3 regions of the Pseudomonas rhizozeae genome follow, and region 1 is predicted to be linked to each of the others. Evidence: predicted binding sites of a transcription regulator. Region 1 holds the regulator's gene; each other region holds the start of a gene.
What was found. Region 1 encodes sigma-54, which starts transcription at its own class of promoters, with help from an activator protein. Its sites were predicted from a motif close to ANTGGCATNNANNTTGCTNT; they were not measured.

Region 1 (3,278 bases):
CTCGCACCCAAACGGGCGACATCGACGTAGTGACCTCGGTGGGCAATCTGGCCTACTTCGAGCAGTTGCAGACCGCGGGTGACACCAAGCCTGTTCAGGGCTACGGCGTTACCATCCAGTACCACGCCGCGCAAGATCGCGTCGTACTGATCGACCGCGCCAAGGTCATCGACAAGGACGGCAACGTTACACAGGGCGAAAAAATCGTCTACGACACCAAGACCAAGCGCGCCAGCGCCGGCCGTGCCACCGGCAGCAAGGTGACCGAGTCGCGCCCGCGCATCGACATGGTGATCCAGCCGAAAAAGAAAACTGACGAGCAGAAGGCCCCTTAATGGCAACCCTGAAAGCTCAGCATCTGGCCAAGAGCTACAAGAGCCGCCAGGTCGTGCGCGACGTCAGCCTGTCCATCGACAGCGGTCAGATCGTCGGTTTGCTCGGCCCCAACGGCGCCGGCAAGACCACCTGCTTCTACATGATCGTCGGCCTGGTGCAGGCGGATCAGGGTCGTGTGCTGATCGATGACCTCGACGTCAGCCACCAGCCGATGCACGGCCGAGCCAAGGCCGGGATCGGCTATCTGCCGCAGGAAGCCTCGATCTTCCGCAAACTGTCGGTGGCCGACAACATCATGGCCATCCTCGAGACCCGCAAGGAACTCGACAAGGCCGGCCGTCGCAAGGAACTGGAAAGCCTGCTGCAGGAATTCCACATCAGCCACATTCGCGACAACCTGGGCATGAGCCTGTCCGGCGGTGAACGTCGCCGCGTAGAAATCGCCCGCGCCCTCGCCACCGCACCGAAATTCATCCTGCTCGACGAACCCTTCGCCGGCGTGGACCCGATCTCGGTGGGCGACATCAAACAGATCATCCATCACCTCAAGGCCAAGGGCATTGGCGTGCTGATCACCGACCACAACGTCCGTGAAACCCTGGATATCTGCGAGACCGCCTACATCGTCAACGATGGCCAACTGATCGCCGAAGGCGATTCCGCCACTATCCTGGCCAACGAGCTGGTCAAGGAAGTGTATCTGGGCCACGAGTTCCGCCTGTAAGCATTGCGAGGCCTGGCGAGTCGTCAGAGCGCCCGGGACAGTTAATACACTTGGTGTGTTTTTTATTGTTACGGCGCTCTAGGCAAACACCGAGGTTTCAGGCATATAATTTGCTTATGTTTGGCGCTCCGGCGCCCTGTAGTGGATGGCGCATGTGCGCCGGCGAATAAGGTGTTAAGCCCCTGCCATGAAACCATCGCTAGTCTTGAGAATGGGCCAGCAGCTGACGATGACACCTCAGCTGCAACAGGCCATCCGCCTGCTCCAATTGTCGACCCTGGACCTGCAACAGGAAATCCAGGAGGCATTGGAGTCCAATCCGATGCTCGAACGCCAGGAAGAAGGCGACGACTTCGATAACGCTGACCCGCTGGCCGACAATGTCGAGCAGAAGCCGAACACCGATATCCAGGAACCCTCCTACCAGGAAAGCGCCCCGACGGTGGACAACCTCGAGGAAGGCGACTGGAACGAGCGCATCCCCAATGAGTTGCCGGTCGATACCGCCTGGGAAGACGTTTATCAGACCAGCGCCAGCAGCCTGCCCAGCAACGATGACGACGAGTGGGATTTCACTACCCGCACCTCCGCCGGCGAAAGCTTGCAGAGCCACCTGCTGTGGCAACTGAACCTGGCGCCGATGTCCGACACTGATCGCCTGATCGCCGTCACTCTGATCGACTGCATCAACAATCAGGGCTACCTGGACGAAACCCTTGAGGAAATCCTCGAAGCCTTCGACCCGGAACTGGACATCGAGCTGGATGAGATCGAAGCCGTCCTGCACCGCATCCAGCAATTCGAACCGGCCGGCATCGGCGCTCGCAACCTGGGCGAGTGCCTGCTACTGCAATTGCGTCAACTGCCGGCGAAAACGCCTTGGCTGGCCGAGGCCAAGCGCCTGGTCGGCGATTACATTGACCTGCTCGGCAGCCGCGATTACAGCCAGTTGATGCGTCGCATGAAACTCAAGGAAGACGAGCTGCGCCAAGTCATCGAACTGGTGCAAAGCCTCAATCCGCGCCCGGGCTCACAGATCGAATCCACCGAAGCCGAATACGTTGTACCTGACGTGATCGTGCGCAAGGACAATGAACGCTGGCTCGTGGAGCTGAACCAAGAGTCGGTGCCGCGCTTGCGGGTCAATGCCCAGTACGCCGGTTTCGTCCGTCGCGCCGACACCAGCGCCGACAACACCTTCATGCGCAACCAGTTGCAGGAAGCGCGCTGGTTCATCAAGAGCCTGCAAAGCCGCAACGAAACCCTGATGAAAGTGGCTACGCAGATCGTCGAGCATCAGCGCGGCTTCCTGGAATACGGCGACGAAGCGATGAAGCCGTTGGTCCTGCACGACATCGCCGAAGCGGTGGGCATGCACGAATCGACCATTTCACGGGTGACCACGCAAAAATTCATGCATACCCCACGGGGCATATATGAGCTGAAATACTTTTTCTCCAGCCACGTCAGCACCTCCGAAGGCGGCGAATGCTCGTCCACGGCGATCCGCGCGATCATCAAAAAACTGGTTGCCGCGGAAAATCAGAAAAAGCCGTTGAGTGACAGCAAGATCGCTGGTTTACTGGAGGCACAAGGCATTCAGGTGGCTCGCCGCACCGTCGCCAAGTACCGCGAGTCCCTCGGGATCGCGCCTTCGAGCGAACGCAAGCGGTTGATGTAAGCCACGCCACAGCGTTCCAGTGGTAGACCATCAGGTCTACCGCTTTATGCACTGGCAACGAAGGAGAAGCTGTATGCAAGTCAACATCAGTGGACACCAACTGGAAGTGACCGAACCCCTGCGCACCTACATCGGCGAGAAACTCGAACGATTAGAAAGGCATTTCGACAAGATCACCAACGTGCAGGTCACGATGACAGTCGAGAAGTTGAAGCAGAAAATCGAAGCCACCTTGCATATTCCCGGCAACGAAGTGGTCGCCAACGCTGAGCATACCGACATGTATGCAGCGATCGACGCACTCACCGACAAGCTGGACAAACAACTCAAAAAGCATAAGGAAAAGACCCAGAGCCTCCTCCAGGGCGCGACCGGTCGTTAACACTCCCCACCCATGATCCGACTTGAAAGCATCCTGACCCCCGGCCGTTCCCTTGTGAACGTGCCGGGCGGCAGCAAAAAGAAAGCCCTCGAACAAATTGCGAACCTGATCCACCGCGAGGTGCCTGATCTGGCCATGCAGGACGTCTTCGAGAG
Region 2 (3,278 bases), on a different contig from region 1:
TCATTACCTGACCGCTGTGACTCGGGTGGACAATCAGTTAGTCGAAATCATCGACGTCGAGAAAGTGCTGGCGGAAGTCGCGCCCACTCCGGAAGCGATTTCGATCGGTGTGGTGGACGTTGAAACCCAACACAAGGCGCTGTCGCTGCGGGTGCTGACGGTTGATGACTCGTCGGTGGCGCGCAAGCAGGTGACCCGTTGCCTGCAAACGGTCGGCGTCGAAGTGGTGGCGTTGAACGATGGGCGGCAAGCGCTGGATTACCTGCGCAAACTGGTCGATGAAGGCAAGAAGCCGGAAGAAGAGTTCCTGATGATGATTTCCGACATCGAAATGCCGGAAATGGACGGGTACACCCTGACGGCGGAAATCCGCAACGACCCGCGCATGCAAAAGCTGCATATCATCCTGCATACTTCGTTGTCCGGCGTGTTCAACCAGGCGATGGTCAAGAAAGTCGGTGCTGATGACTTCCTGGCCAAATTTCGCCCGGATGACCTGGCATCCCGCGTCGTCGAGCGGATCAAAGCAGCAGACATCAGCTAGGGGCCTTTTGCCGCTGGCGATCAACACGAGTAAGAGGCGGCATCATTGTCTACGGGTAATTTGGATTTCGAACAATTCCGGGTCTTCCTGGAAAAAGCCTGTGGCATTTTGCTCGGTGAAAACAAGCAGTACCTGGTCTCGAGCCGCCTCAATAAGTTAATGGAGCAGCAGGGCATCAAGTCGCTGGGCGAGTTGGTGCAGCGCATCCAGACCCAGCCGCGCAGCGGTTTGCGCGAGATGGTGGTGGACGCCATGACCACCAACGAAACCCTGTGGTTTCGCGACACCTATCCGTTTGAAGTGCTGAAGAACAAAGTCTTGCCGGAAGCGATCAAGGCAGCGCCAGGCCAGCGCCTGCGGATCTGGTCGGCGGCGTGTTCGTCGGGCCAGGAACCGTTTTCGCTGTCGATGTCGATCGACGAGTTCGAACGGGTCAATCTCGGCCAGTTGAAGATGGGCGTGCAGATCGTTGCCACCGACCTGTCAGGCACCATGCTCAACAACTGCAAGACCGGCGAGTACGACAGCCTGGCGATCGGTCGAGGTTTGTCGCCCGAACGCCTGCAGCGCTACTTCGACCCGAAAGGGCCAGGACGCTGGGCGATCAAGGCGCCAATCAAAAGCCGCGTGGAATTCCGCTCGTTCAACCTGCTGGACAGCTACGCCAGCCTGGGCAAATTCGACATCGTGTTCTGCCGCAACGTGTTGATCTACTTCTCCGCCGAGGTGAAGAAAGACATCCTGCTGCGCATCCACAGCACCTTGAAGCCGGGAGGCTATTTGTTCCTTGGTGCGTCGGAAGCGCTGAACGGTTTGCCGGATCATTACCAAATGGTCCAGTGCAGCCCGGGGATTATTTATCAGGCGAAATGATTCGTTGGCGGCATTGCAAAACGGGAGTCCTCAGGGGCTCCCGTTTTTTTTGCCTGCGATTTCCCCGGCAGCACCGTCCCCTCGTGGGAGCAAGCCTGCTCGCGAATGCAGTCTGTCATTCAACGAGGATGTCGACTGACACGCCATCTTCGCGAGCAGGCTTGCCCCCACAGGAGGAGGGCTTGGCGCTGGCGAAAGCGGCAGAAAAGCGGCATCTGGCGGAAGCCCATTGCCGCTTTTCTGGCATTGCCGCCTTGCCACTTCCCGGCAAAGCCCCGGTTTATGGGGCTTCAGTGGTTTGGCACGCGGCTTGCTATATCCCTGATACGAAAAATCAGGTCACCCGAAGGTTTCCCGACATGAGCATCAGCTTCGATAAAGCGCTCGGTATCCACGAACAAGCCCTGGGCTTCCGCGCCCAGCGTGCTGAAGTCCTGGCCAACAACATCGCCAACGCCGACACCCCGAACTACAAGGCTCGGGACCTGGACTTCTCGAAAGTGCTCGCCGAGCAGAACGAGAAGACCAAGGGGGGCAAGTTCGCCCTGAACATGACCAACAGCCGTCATATCGAGGCCGAAGGCGTGGGCAACGGCGGCGAATCGCTGATGTACCGCACGCCGATGCAACCGTCGATCGACCAGAACACCGTTGATGCGCAACTTGAACAGTCCAACTACGCGGAAAACGCCGTGGGCTTCCAGGCCAGCTTCACCATGCTCAACAGCAAATTCAAAGGGCTGGTTTCAGCCCTGCGCGGGGAGTAATTCATGTCACTTGCCAGTGTTTTCAACATCGCCGGTAGCGGCATGAGCGCCCAGACCACGCGTCTCAACACCGTGGCCTCGAACATTGCCAACGCCGAAACCGTGTCGTCGAGCATCGACCAGACCTACCGCGCCCGTCACCCGGTGTTCGCCACCATGTTCCAGGGCGGCCAAACCGGCGGCAGCGATTCGCTGTTCCAGAACCAGGATGCCGCCGGCCAAGGCGTGCAAGTGCTGGGCGTGGTCGAAGACCAGAGCAACCTCGATGCGCGTTACGAGCCGAACCATCCCGCGGCGGACGAGAAGGGTTATGTCTACTACCCGAACGTCAACGTGGTTGAAGAAATGGCCGACATGATTTCCGCCAGCCGTTCGTTCCAGACCAACGCTGAAATGATGAACACCGCCAAAACCATGATGCAGAAGGTCCTGACCCTCGGTCAGTGATAAGGGGCGACACAAATGAGTGTGACCGATACCACCGGCGGCGTAAGCATCAAGGATGTCCTGGCTAACTCCTATAAAGCCCCGGCCACCACTAACGACGCGATCTCTTCGGCGACCAGCACGGCTACCGGTAGTCAGACCCTGGGCAAGGACTCGTTCCTGAAGCTGCTGGTGACCCAACTCAACAACCAGAACCCGCTCGATCCGCAGGACAACGGCGAGTTCGTGGCACAACTGGCGCAGTTCAGCAGCCTGGAAGGCATCACTACCCTGAACGACTCGGTGAAGAACATCTCCGATGCGTTCGGCTCGTCGCAAGCGCTGCAGGCGTCGTCGCTGGTGGGCCGTTCGGTGATCATCAAGACCGACAAGACCGTGGTCGACACGTCGAAGACCATGGACGGCACTGTGGTGGTCCCGGAGTCGGGCGATCCGCTGACCGTGACCATCAACGTCAAGGATGCCGACGGCAAAGCCGTGCGCTCGATCGTCCTGGAGAAGCAGAACGGCGGCGTCACCGATTTCAAGTGGGACGGCAAGAACGAAGCAGGCGAAGTGGCCCCGGCGGGCAGCTACACCTTTACCGCCACCACCACCATCGACAGTCAGTCGGTGGCGTTGGACACCTACCTGCCCGCGACCGTCAA
Region 3 (3,278 bases), on a different contig from region 1:
TGCCGTTGGCGTCAGTGTATTTGTAGATCTGCGCGGCGGCGGGCAGCGCGATCAATAGTAATAAACAGAGAAATCCACGACCCATGGCATCAACCGATCTTGAAAAAGCGTTGGCTTGCAGCATAGGCGAGGGCGAGCCGTAGGCCCAGGTTGTTAACATTTGGGCATGATTTGCCGGTTAGTCCGAGCACCGAAAACCCAATGGGAGCGAGCCTGCTCGCGAAAGCGGCGTGTCAGCCAGCCTGGATCTGACTGACACAGCCTCTTCGCGAGCAGGCTCGCTCCCACACATTAAATACCGTCCACAAAAAAGGCCTCCCGAAGGAGGCCTCTCTCATTTCACGCTGCTTGCGCAGGCGCTACCGGATTAGCAGCTGTAGTACAGCTCGTATTCCAGTGGGTGTACGAAGGTACGTACTTTGATTTCTTCTTCGCTTTTCAGGGCGATGTAAGCGTCGATGAAGTCGTCACTGAAAACGCCGCCTTTGGTCAGGAACGCACGACCTTTGTCCAGTTCTTCCAGGGCTTCTTTCAGGCTGCCGCAAACTTGTGGGATCTCTTTCGCCTCTTCAGGCGGCAGGTCGTACAGGTTTTTGTCAGCAGCGTCGCCAGGGTGGATCTTGTTCTGGATGCCGTCCAGGCCAGCCATCAACAGGGCAGCGAAGCCCAGGTATGGGTTGGCTGCTGGATCCGGGAAGCGAGCTTCGATACGGCGAGCGCGCGGGCTGGACACGTATGGAATACGGATCGAAGCGGAACGGTTGCGAGCCGAGTAGGCCAGCATCACTGGCGCTTCGAAGCCCGGAACCAGACGCTTGTAGGAGTTGGTCGACGGGTTGGTGAAGCCGTTCAGGGCCTTACCGTGCTTGATAATGCCGCCGATGAAGTACAGAGCGGTGTCGGACAGGCCGGCATAGCCTTCGCCAGCGAAGGTGTTCTTGCCATCTTTGGCGATGGACAGGTGAACGTGCATGCCCGAACCGTTATCGCCGTACAGTGGCTTCGGCATGAAGGTCGCGGTGCGGCCGTAAGCGTCAGCGACGTTGTGTACGCAGTACTTCAGGGTCTGAACTTCGTCAGCCTTGGCAACCAGGGTGTTGAACTTCACACCGATTTCGTTCTGGCCGGCAGTGGCCACTTCGTGGTGGTGCACTTCGATGACCAGGCCCATTTCTTCCATGGCGTTGCACATGGAGGTACGGATTTCGTGGTCGTGGTCGAACGGAGGAACCGGGAAGTAGCCGCCTTTGATGCCTGGACGGTGGCCTTTGTTGCCGCCTTCCACGTCTTGGTCGGACATCCACGAGCCTTGCTCGGAGAAAATCTTGAACATCGAACCGGAGATGTCGGACTTGAACTTGACCGAATCGAAGATGAAGAATTCTGGCTCAGGGCCAACGAAAACGGTGTCGCCGATGCCGGTGGACTTGAGGTATTCCTCGGCACGCTTGGCGATCGCGCGCGGGTCGCGGTCGTAGCCTTGCATGGTCGAAGGCTCGATCACGTCGCACACCAGAATCAGGGTTGGCTCTTCGGTGAACGGGTCGAGAACGGCAGTGGTGTCGTCCGGCATCAGGATCATGTCGGAAGCTTCGATGCCTTTCCAGCCAGAGATGGAGGAACCGTCGAACATTTTGCCTTCTTCGAAGAAAGCTTCATCCAGCGCGTCGCGAGCCGGCATGGTCACGTGGTGCTGAGTGCCTTTAGTGTCCGTGAAGCGCAGATCAATCCACTTGACGTCATGATCTTTGATGAGTTGAACCGACTTCGACATATGTCCTCCGGGGTGGCTTAGGGCTAAGTAGTGGAGTGCCCTTAGAATGTGGGTGATGCCGGCGCGAATACTCGGCCATGGCAACCTGCCTCACAAGGGAGCAAATTGCATGCCAGTGCCCCAGCTTGGGTTTTTTGCTCCAAATTCATGCTTATAAAGGCCTGGAGCGGTGATTCGCAGAAAAGCGCGCCCTGTAATGTGGCGTTTATTTCTGCAAACGACCTGTTTTGGTGCGTGCAAAACCTTCTGCACATTAACTGGTTAAACCTTGAGCAATTTCCGCTATAATCCGCGCCCCCCTTTTTCGGCTGGCCGTTCGCGCGCTGTTTTCATGAAACTTATCGTAAAAGTCTTCCCCGAGATCACCATCAAGAGCCGCCCGGTACGGATGCGTTTCATCCGCCAGTTGGCCAAGAACATCCGTGCCGTGCTCCGCGATCTGGACCCGGCTGTGGTGGTGAACGGTGTGTGGGACAACCTCGAGCTGGAAACCCGCATCAGCGAGCCCAAAGCCCTGAAGGAAATGACCGAGCGCCTAAGCTGCATGCCGGGCATCGCGCATTTCCTGCAGGTGGATGAATACCCGTTGGGGGATTTCGACGACGTGGTTGCCAAGTGCAAGCTGCACTTCGGCGATGCCCTGGCCGGAAAGATCTTTTCCGTACGCTGCAAGCGCGCCGGGCACCACGATTTCTCGTCCATGGACGTGGAAAAATACGTCGGCAGCCAGTTGCGTCGCCAGTGCGGCGCCGCCGGGATTTCCCTGAAAGAGCCGGAAATCGAAGTTCGTATCGAAATTCGCGACCAACGGTTGTTCGTGATCCACAGCCAGCACGACAGCATCGGCGGTTATCCGTTGGGTGCGCTGGAGCAGACGCTGGTGCTGATGTCCGGTGGTTTCGATTCCACCGTGGCGGCGTACCAGATCATGCGTCGCGGGCTGATGGCGCATTTCTGCTTCTTCAACCTGGGCGGCCGGGCCCATGAATTGGGGGTGATGGAGGTCGCGCACTTCATCTGGAAGAAGTACGGCAGCTCGCAACGCGTGTTATTTGTCAGTGTGCCGTTCGAAGAAGTTTTGGGCGAAATCCTCGGCAAAGTCGATAACAGTCATATGGGCGTGGTTTTGAAGCGTATGATGTTGCGCGCTGCGTCGCGAATCGCCGATCGCCTGGATATCGATGCCCTGGTCACCGGTGAAGCGATTTCCCAGGTGTCGAGCCAGACACTGCCGAACCTGTCGGTGATCGACTGCGTGACCGACAAGCTGGTGCTGCGGCCACTGATCGCCAGCCACAAGCAGGACATCATCGACCTGGCCAACGAAATCGGCACCGCTGATTTCGCCAAGCACATGCCCGAGTATTGCGGGGTCATTTCGGTGAACCCCAAGACCCACGCCAAGCGCAACCGCGTGGAGTACGAAGAACAACAGTTCGACATGGCGGTGCTGGAGCGTGCGCTCGAGAACGCCAAACTGGTTTCGATCGATCGCGTGATCGAC

Region 2: a site for sigma-54 is predicted at 1,715-1,734, ahead of flgB (flagellar basal body rod protein FlgB). Genes of this name have one in related genera too.
Region 3: a site for sigma-54 is predicted at 1,872-1,891, ahead of glnA (glutamate--ammonia ligase). Genes of this name have one in related genera too.

What each region holds. Positions count from the first base shown of each region.
Region 1 covers NZ_JAVLSB010000007.1:78,182-81,459, forward strand. The annotation lists gene lptA (lipopolysaccharide transport periplasmic protein LptA) at 1-335, shown strand, start outside; gene lptB (LPS export ABC transporter ATP-binding protein) at 335-1,060, shown strand; gene RG836_RS01525 (RNA polymerase factor sigma-54) at 1,248-2,741, shown strand; gene hpf (ribosome hibernation-promoting factor, HPF/YfiA family) at 2,815-3,123, shown strand; gene ptsN (PTS IIA-like nitrogen regulatory protein PtsN) at 3,136-3,278, shown strand, end outside.
Region 2 covers NZ_JAVLSB010000053.1:11,715-14,992, reverse strand. The annotation lists gene RG836_RS18430 (chemotaxis protein CheV) at 1-544, shown strand, start outside; gene cheR (protein-glutamate O-methyltransferase CheR) at 590-1,417, shown strand; gene flgB (flagellar basal body rod protein FlgB) at 1,777-2,184, shown strand; gene flgC (flagellar basal body rod protein FlgC) at 2,188-2,631, shown strand; gene RG836_RS18410 (flagellar hook assembly protein FlgD) at 2,647-3,278, shown strand, end outside.
Region 3 covers NZ_JAVLSB010000049.1:37,901-41,178, reverse strand. The annotation lists gene RG836_RS17290 (DUF4124 domain-containing protein) at 1-85, opposite strand, end outside; gene glnA (glutamate--ammonia ligase) at 368-1,774, opposite strand; gene thiI (tRNA uracil 4-sulfurtransferase ThiI) at 2,106-3,278, shown strand, end outside.